Regions from separate parts of the Salirhabdus salicampi genome, predicted to be linked through region 1. Evidence: riboswitches for the same ligand, from Rfam matches in the RefSeq annotation. Region 1 holds a riboswitch; each other region holds the start of a gene.
The links. A riboswitch is a leader RNA that binds a small molecule or an ion and turns the genes downstream of it on or off. The one in region 1 is predicted to bind thiamine pyrophosphate.
Positions count from the first base shown of each region.

Region 1 (3,161 bases):
TTTTAATTTTTCGCCCTTTATTTACAGTGTTAATGATATGGTTAGAAGTCATTTTAATAGTCCAGATAACGCCGCCAAAAAAGGGAGTTCAAGTAAAGGGACCGTCGCTAACAATAATGCTATCAAAGGTTCATTGGGAAAAGTAGTCATCGCAAAAGCTAAAGCGAGTGGAGAGTTACGAGCCAATGTTGTAAAGTGTAAGCTTATGCGATCACGTTTTGGAAACTGTAATTTCTTTGCAACAATAAAACTAACTACATAATTAATAAAAAAGAATAAGGCTAACGGGATACAAATCCACCAAATGGAGCGAATATGTTGTATAAACATGCCTCCTTGGGAGGTAAACATTGCAGTGATAGCTAACAATAAAAGGACTGTAGGTATGTTCGAAATGCTTAATTGAAGACGTTGAACAGTCTTAGTCTTACCAATCTGTTTTGTCAAGAATGCACCAAACATAGGAAATATGAACATGAGAAAAATACTTTTTATTACGTCTACAAGATGTAGTATCCCGGTTATTCCAACAAAAACATATAAGAAAACCGGTAATAACACAATTTGGACGAGGAAATTCAACGGTAATATCGCTGTCGATAAGTGAACATTTCCATTAGATGCTTTTGTGAAAATGAGATACCAATCTGTACAAGGTGTAACAATCAATAGAAGAAACCCAACATACAGAGCAAAATGTTGGGTTAAGAAACATTGTGCTAAGATCCATGCGACAAATGGGGACCATAGAAAGTTAATTATAAGAGAAGCACTCGTGAACCGAATGTGTTTATAAGAAGACACTACTTTTCGAATGGGAATTTCCAAAAAGGTGAAATATAACATTCCGATTAATAGAGGTACGATAACGGCTTCTGCGAGGTCGGGGACCGTATTGATTTGGCCTAATCCAAATCCTAAGACGATCGATACAAAAACAAAGAGAATATAATATTTATCAAAGATATTCATCATACATCACCTTGGGTATTAGACGTTAAGTTCATTGTAACAAAACAATGAACTTGGAATTCTTGTAGGATAACAAAAATTTTGTTTATCATTTGAAAATTTTGTATTCATATAATAAAATAAATGCAACTACTAGGGGAGTCTGTTTTTCAGACTGAGAGAAAAGGAATGGAACTTTTCGACCCTTAAGACCTGATCTGGATCATGCCAGCGTAGGGAAGTAGCTGTTTATACATATTACGTTATGTATTGCTACTAAACCAGGTCTTTTTTAGGCCTGGTTTTTTTATACTTAAAACTACGTAGAATTGGGCATTACAGGCAGGTTTCTCAAAAAAAAGGAGGATCTGTAATGAACATTCAAGAACAAACAGTCTTAGTTACAGGAGGTAGCCGAGGCTTAGGAGAACAAATTGTACGTGCATTTGCGAAAGAAGGGGCAAATGTTGTCGTCAATTACTATCAAAGTGAGGAAAAAGCGATTGCACTGGCAAATGAGCTAGGAGAAAACGTAATTGCAATTCAAGCTGATGTAAGAAATAAAGAAGAAGTGGAAGGTATGGTAAATCGAGCGAAGGAAGTTTTCAGTACCTCCATCACCACGATCATAAATAATGCGTTAGTCGGCTTTAAATTTGATCCAACTGCACAACAAACTGCTTTTGATATAAGTTGGGAGCAGTTTGAAACACAGCTTGAAGGTAGTGTGAAAGGGGCATTAAATACAGTTCAAGCGTGCTTGCAAGATATGAAGGAAATCGGATTTGGAAGAATTATTAACGTTGGAACGAATTTATTTCAAAACCCTGTCGTTCCGTATCATGAATATACAACAGGAAAGGCTGCCTTAGTTGGATTCACACGAAATTTTGCCCGTGAGTTAGGTCAATACGGAATTACGGTAAATATGATTTCTGGCGGATTATTAAAGGAAACAGATGCAAGTAGCGTAACGACAGAAGAAGTGTTCAATATTATCCAAACCACTACACCATTACAAAAAGTGACGACACCAGCAGAATTTGCTGATACAGCGTTGTTTTTTGCTTCACCTTGGTCTAGGGCTGTTACTGGCCAAAACCTTGTCGTTGATGGCGGACTTGTAATGGATTAAGGAAAGGGGGAATTTACATGAAGAAACTAATTCAAACAGTACGGGAAACGAAACCGTTAGTACACAATATTACAAATGTGGTCGTCACAAACTTTACGGCAAATGGGCTGTTGGCTTTAGGAGCATCACCAATTATGGCCTACGCGAAAGAGGAAGTGGAAGATATCGCTCAAATATCGGGTGCACTTGTCCTCAATATTGGAACTTTAACTACTGAAGAAGTAGAAGCGATGATTATGGCAGGGAAATCAGCCAACAAACATAACGTTCCAGTTGTTTTCGATCCAGTAGGGGCAGGAGCGACGCCATATCGTACGGAAGTAGCACAACGGATTTTAAAGGAAGTAAACGTCTCTATCCTACGTGGTAATGTATCCGAAGTAGCAGTAATTGCAGGAGAAGATGTCATGACGAAAGGTGTAGATGCTGCAGAAGGCGGAAACGCAATTGAGATTGGGAAAAGTGTGGCGTCATTATTTGAATGTACAGTTGTGATTACAGGTGAGGAAGATGTTATTGTGGACGATCAGTGCATCAACGTTGTCAAAAATGGAACGCCAATATTAACGAAAGTAACAGGTACAGGGTGCTTACTCTCCTCGGTAATTGGTGCCTTTGCCGCTGTAGAAAAAGATTTTGTTAAAGCAGCAACTGCTGCAACTGCACTATATGGAATTGCTGCTGAAAAAGCTGAGGAAAACGAATCAACAAACGGACCAGGGAGTTTCCAACTTGCATTTCTTGATCAACTATCATTAGTAGATGAAACGGATTTTCAGCGAGCTAAAATTATAGAAACGAAACTTAAGGGGTAATGAGTCATGACTGTGGTAAAAGCGTTAACGATTGCAGGTTCAGATAGTGGTGGAGGTGCAGGTATTCAAGCGGATGTAAAAACATTTCAAGAGCTTGGTTCTTTTGGTATGTCAGTTGTAACTGCTGTTACAGCTCAAAATACAATAGGTGTTCATGGGGTTTATCCAATTCCGGAAGAAGGAATTGTAGAACAAATTGATGCCATTGGCAAGGATTTGCCACCAAACGCTACAAAAACTGGTATGTTATTTTCAAGTAA
Region 1 covers NZ_JANBWE010000001.1:627,895-631,055, forward strand. The annotation lists gene NLW78_RS03270 (arsenic resistance protein) at 49-972, opposite strand; TPP riboswitch at 1,097-1,208, shown strand; gene NLW78_RS03275 (3-oxoacyl-ACP reductase) at 1,325-2,086, shown strand; gene thiM (hydroxyethylthiazole kinase) at 2,104-2,901, shown strand; gene thiD (bifunctional hydroxymethylpyrimidine kinase/phosphomethylpyrimidine kinase) at 2,908-3,161, shown strand, end outside.

Region 2 (3,161 bases), on a different contig from region 1:
TCCTGTTCTTTCTAACCAAGTAGACATTCCTTTTTCATACTGTCCCGAACAGATTCGTAAAAAGGCAATACGGTCCCGGTGTGAAGGGTCCATGTTCGCCTGAATTTTAAAAATGAAACCGGAAAAGACTTTGTCTGTCGGATTCACTTTCCCTGCGCTAGATTCTCTAGGGAAAGGAGAGGGAGCGATTTGTAAGAAGTGCTGCAAAAATGTCGGGACGCCAAAATTTGAAATAGCACTCCCAAAAAAGACAGGTGTCTGTTTCCCTTCTTTCACAGTATCAAGATGAAAGGGATTTCCCGCTTCATCTAATAACTGTAAATCTTCCATTAACTTTTCTATCGTTTCCTCATCAGCAGACTTTTCTAGCTGTTTGCGCAAATCAGTATAATTTTCCACACTGACGAAAGTTGACTCTTCCTCATCTTCACCATAATATTCAATCGTTTTCGTGAACCGGTCATATACACCTTTAAAAGTTGGTCCCATTCCTATTGGATAGTTAACTGGAGTGGATTCAATACCAAGCACTTCTTCAATTTCTTCAAATAACTCTAGAGGATCTTTTCCGTGCCGGTCCATCTTGTTAATAAATGTAAAAATCGGAATTCCCCTATCGCGACAAACTTTAAATAATTTTTTTGTTTGTGCTTCCACACCTTTTGCAACGTCGAGAATCATAACAACACTGTCAACTGCCATTAATGTACGATACGTATCCTCACTAAAATCTTCGTGTCCTGGCGTATCTAAAATATTAATTTTATACCCTTCATACTCAAACTGCATTACACTAGATGTAACGGAGATCCCCCTTTGCTTCTCCAATTCCATCCAATCTGATGTTGCGAACTTTTTGGATTTCCTCGCTTTTACAGAACCAGCAGAACGAATTGCGCCACCTAGTAACAACATTTTTTCTGTTAGAGTCGTTTTACCCGCATCTGGATGAGAAATGATTGCAAAAGTTTTACGTCTTGATACTTCTTCTTGTATTTTCGCCATGTTCAATTCCTTTCTAACAATGATTTTGCTGCGTTCATAATATATAGACTAATACCCTCCTAATATTTTGTCACCCAGTTCCTTGTTCAAACCCTTCATTCATCTATATGAATGAGGTGGTTAAAATTCTTATTACTATGAAGACCAACCTACTCCGTACATCTTATATGGGAAGATCTTACTGTTTCTATCATTACTTGTGCTACGAAAAATACTATGACGTCATTTAAAATAGTATCATATTTACCGTTCATTTTATCGTAAAAAATAAACTCCCGGTAGTAACCGAGAGTTTAAGACGGATGTTCTGAAACATATTAAGCAAAATATTTTTTCGGTAATGCTTTTAAAATGACAGGTAAAAGAATAATACAGAATAATATGGAAAACACCATATAAAAGCCGTTATAAACAAGTGAATAAATAGCGACCGGTTGGCCTTCTGGAGCATATTCCCCAAAGAAAACAATACCAGATACCCAATGGAAGAAGAATCTTAGCAAGCCACCTAAAAGGGTACCAATTACGATATAGGTCAACCATTTTCCGGGTTTGCCTTCCTTTATTCCACTTTTTACATGGGCTGCAAATAGCCCAGCAAAACCGACAGCAGTGAAGGCTAAGAAATAATCAATAAACGCTTGAACGGGATGGTAAATGCTTCCTGCAATAATCAAATCTAAAAGGCCAAAGATGAATCCAGTAAGTAGACCACCTTTCAACCCCCAACGGAATGCCATAATCAATATCGGTAACATGCCGATAGAAACGGAACCACCTTGTGGCCAAAACCTTCCTGTTAACGCTCCTGAAATAATATCTAACAAAATAGCTAATCCACTAAAAATAGCAATTTCTACTAAAAACAAATTTTTGGATGAAGTTGTCATTTTTTTCCCTCCTTTAAAATAGAAAAAGACAAAGCCGGCGCAAGGAGGCGCAGCTTTGCCTTTAAAAAGCAAAAATATCCTTACACCACAATCCCTACGCAAGCACTAACTTACAGGTTCAAAGGGTCAGAACATCCAAGGTTCAATCTCAGCCTATTAGGCGCCCCTTTGTGGTCACTTATCTATTCACTTATTATAAATATACTATTCTAATACCCATTTTACAACTATAACAGTAATTTAATTTATCTTTCATGGACCTTTTTCCATCTTTCTTTACATGATTTACTTATTGCTAAGAAAATGGTCAATAACGACACACACCACGTATGTCTGCAAAACGATTTTGTTCTTATCTTTGATACCAACTATGAATGTCCAGATACTAATAAATAATGGAACATTTCAAGATAACTCATAACGCAGTGTGATATACGGTGCTAATATTGCGCAAACCCTTTTGTAATAATTTTCCTGAAAATGATATTATTAAATCTGATGAAATGCTTAACTAAATATTGACATGTTATAATACTACTATTCTAAAACAAGAACGAAATAGGACTGATATTATGCACGGGAGTATTATTAAATACCATAGACGAAAGAAGAAACTAAAACAAGCTGAATTAGCTAAGGGGATTTGTTCAGTCTCCTACTTAAGTAAGCTTGAAAATGACAACATTGAACCGAACGAAGATATTTTGGCAATGCTATATAAAAGACTCGAGATCGACATGCATGACTTCTCAGTTGAAAATATAGACATAAAAGAAAAAATATTAGAATGGTATTCCCACATAACGGCTAAGGAATATGATGAATCATATAACATGTTTAACAATTTAACGAAAGCAATGAAATATAACAATGACCCAAATGCGGAACATTTGTTTGAAGTGGTACACTTATGCTACACAATCACATTTGAAACGAAGGAGAAAGCGAAGAAGGAATACAAACGCCTGCTAGATAAAGTTAACATGTTCAATGATGAAACAAAGTATTATTTCTACAAATTTGAATCACTCATCTTTTATTATGATGAGAAGATGAAAGATGCTTTAGCATCATTGAAAAAAGCTGAAAAACTTTACACTTATATTGGAATAAATGACAGTGCACTGTTTTATAATTTGTCCGTTTTTCATAAACGAACATATAATTTAAATAAATCAATTATCTATGCTATGAAAGCCTTAGATTTGTCCCAGGAATATTTAAATTTTGAAGTCATGGTTAGAAGTTATCTCTTAATTACAACGA
Region 2 covers NZ_JANBWE010000007.1:30,140-33,300, forward strand. The annotation lists gene NLW78_RS14895 (peptide chain release factor 3) at 1-1,005, opposite strand, end outside; gene thiT (energy-coupled thiamine transporter ThiT) at 1,323-1,895, opposite strand; TPP riboswitch at 1,970-2,073, opposite strand; gene NLW78_RS14905 (helix-turn-helix domain-containing protein) at 2,468-3,161, shown strand, end outside.
Region 2: linked by a shared signal. The riboswitch ahead of thiT (energy-coupled thiamine transporter ThiT) and the one ahead of NLW78_RS03275 (3-oxoacyl-ACP reductase) in region 1 are both predicted to bind thiamine pyrophosphate.

Region 3 (3,161 bases), 380 kb from region 1:
GCTAAATTTTATCCGAAACTAGTCGAGGAACTTGAGGCTGTTGGAGAAACAGAAACAGGGTATTCTCAAGTAGGTGCTATTAATATATTTTCAGGAGAAGACCGTTTACATAAAAAGGTGGAACTTGCAAAGGAGCGACAGAAAAGCACTCCAGAAATGGGGGAAGTGACAAAGCTTTCTGTAAAGGAAACGAAGGAACTTTTCCCATTGCTATCGGATGACTATGCGTCCGTACATATTAGTGGGGGGGCCCGTGTGAACGGAAGTGAGATATGCTATGCCCTTATTCGTAGTGCGAAAAAGTATGGAGCTTCCATAGTATACGGAAATGCTTCATTAATGAAGGAAAAAGACACCATTACTGGTGTTTACGTCAATAATCAGAAGTATTTTGCTGACCGCGTGATCGTGACTGGTGGAGCATGGGCTAAAGAGTTGGTTGAGCCACTTGGCGTAAAATTTAACGTTACTTCTCAAAAAGCTCAAATCGTTCACCTGCAAGTCCCGAACACTGATACGAGTAAGTGGCCGGTTGTTATGCCTCCATATAATCAATACATGCTGACGTTCAAAAATGGACGCGTTGTCGTAGGAACTACATATGAAGATAATGTTCATTTTGATGATGAAGTGACAGCCCATGGGATTCACACGATTTTGGATAAAGCGCTACGTGTAGCTCCCGGGATAGCTAATACCACTTATTTGGAAACAAAAGTCGGCTTTCGTCCTTATACACCGAACTCATTACCTGTTTTAGGTTCCATACCTCGATTCGAAGGACTTATCGTAGCAAATGGTCTTGGTGCTTCTGGTTTAACGAGTGGCCCATATATTGGAGATCAACTTGCTAAATTAGCACTAGGTGAGGAAACACATATTGATTTTAAAGATTACGATGTAAGAAATGCTATTAGACTTGAATAAAGTAAGCTGGGAGAGCGTTCATTCGGTGCTCTCCCTTTGTTATTCTTCTATTATATGGTGTGCATGCTCAGGGCCGAGAAAAACTTCTCGAATAGAAGTAGAAGGATTATACCAGTTTTGAACTTTCCCTTGCCAAAACTGAATCATCGGCCCCATTAATAATGTGGCAATTACAGTTCCTAAACCAACTGGTCCCTTTAACAAGGTAGCTATACCGAATACTACAACTGCCAACGCGGTTTGTGATTTCCGCACACTCCATTGAAATTTCTCGCTTATTGATAAAAACAGTTGATCTATTGGGGCTTTTGAGAAGCCTGGTAAAATGTAAACCGCTACCCCTAAACCTAATAACGTTATTCCTAGTAGAAAAACAGATAGCTTTGTTAATAGTGTAGCATTGTGCAAATACAATGAATGAAATACAACTTCTAACCAGAAATCAAAAATGACTGCTTCTAATATTAAGGGGATAACTGCACCCCAATCGGGTCGAATTCCTAGTAATTGAGCATTTACGAAAATAAAGAATACTTGGAATGCTCCATACCAAAATCCGACAGTCATTCCCATGACATCGGATATACTCACAAAAAACGCGGACCAAACGCCTGCACCTAAAGCTGACTTTACGATTAACGTTACACCTAAAAAATTTATAAACATCCCAATAAGATACAAGAAAATACGGTATAAAAACAATGGTGAATACCTCCAAAAAATTCCGTCCGTAAAATATAACACGTAAAAAAAGAACGAAAAAAGAGGGAATATAAAGGAAAAATGAGATATAGTGATATATTTTAAATTATATCGTAATTTTGAGTGATAATGATGAATTTTGCTAGAAAACGATAGATAATTAATCGTTTTCAATGTCTTTTTTTATGAAAGATTGGCAGATTTCATAGAAGATGTTATATTATACTAAAGTTACAAATATATATATATAAAACACTAGGGGAGTCTTTCAATAAAGACTGAGACGAATTATTCGGACCCTTCGAACCTGATCTGGTTAGTGCCAGCGTAGGGAAGTGGAATGTTTAGGAAATGTTATAACATAACCCTAATTACAAACCACCCATACGCATGGGTGGTTTTTTTGTTTAGGAGGTCTAAGGTGAAAAAAAGGGAACTACATGTTGTAACGACAGGAACACAAGATGATCAACAACTGATAGATATTATAAAGAAAATACACCCGTATGTTGATTACATTCATTTAAGAGAGAAGCATAGGTCGGCTAAAGAAATATATGACTTAATAAACCAACTTTTAAATCAACGAATTCCATTATCAAAACTAATGATTAATGACCGTGTAGATCTTGCACAAGTGTTGGGAGTGAAGGGGGTGCAGCTGCCCAATCATGCTCTTCCAGTTCGTAAAGTAAAAGAATCATTTCCTGAATTACGTATCGGAGCTTCTGTTCACTCAACTGATGAAGCAAGGATAGCTGAGGAGGAAGGAGCTGATTTTCTCTTGTATGGCCACATTTTTCCCACGAACTGTAAGCGAAACCTTCCTCCAAAAGGAGTGAAAAATTTGCAGTATATGACTAGCACTGTTTCGAAACCTGTTATGGCTATTGGGGGGATTAAGCCAGATGATGTGAAAGCGGTATTAGATTGTGGAGCTGCTGGTATCGCTGTAATGTCAAAGGTATTTTTGGCTAATGATCCACTGGATGCAGTACAGCATTATAAAAGAGAAATTGTTAATTGGGAGGGATGGGAGAGTGGGAAATAAGTATGATGCCATTGTAGTAGGTGGGGGAGTGATTGGTGCTGCGGTAGCCTACTATCTATCAAAGGAAAGGAAGCGTGTATTATTAGTAGAACAAAATCGATTAGCAACTAAAGCATCTAGTGCTGCTGCGGGTATGTTAGCTGCACATTCAGAGTTAAAGCATAATGATCCGATTTTCCCGTTAGCTAAGGAAAGTAGACAAATGTTCTCGAGTTTAGCGAAAGAGATTAAGGAATGTAGTGGCATCGATATTGAGTTAATTGAAAAAGGTATGTTGAAAGTTGCATTATCAGATGAAGAAAAGGTTGAATTTAAACGGCAGGTCCTTATCCAACAACAAAATGGAGAACAAATTCATTGGTTAGACAAACGAGAAACGATAGCTAAAGAGCCAAACCTCTCGACAGATATAAAGGGAGCTATATTTATCGAAAAAGACAACCAAGTTTCTGCCCCGGCATTAGCATATGGTTTAGCAAAA
Region 3 covers NZ_JANBWE010000001.1:1,003,904-1,007,064, forward strand. The annotation lists gene NLW78_RS05310 (NAD(P)/FAD-dependent oxidoreductase) at 1-927, shown strand, start outside; gene NLW78_RS05315 (YczE/YyaS/YitT family protein) at 967-1,629, opposite strand; TPP riboswitch at 1,877-1,980, shown strand; gene tenI (thiazole tautomerase TenI) at 2,051-2,680, shown strand; gene thiO (glycine oxidase ThiO) at 2,670-3,161, shown strand, end outside.
Region 3: linked by a shared signal. The riboswitch ahead of tenI (thiazole tautomerase TenI) and the one ahead of NLW78_RS03275 (3-oxoacyl-ACP reductase) in region 1 are both predicted to bind thiamine pyrophosphate.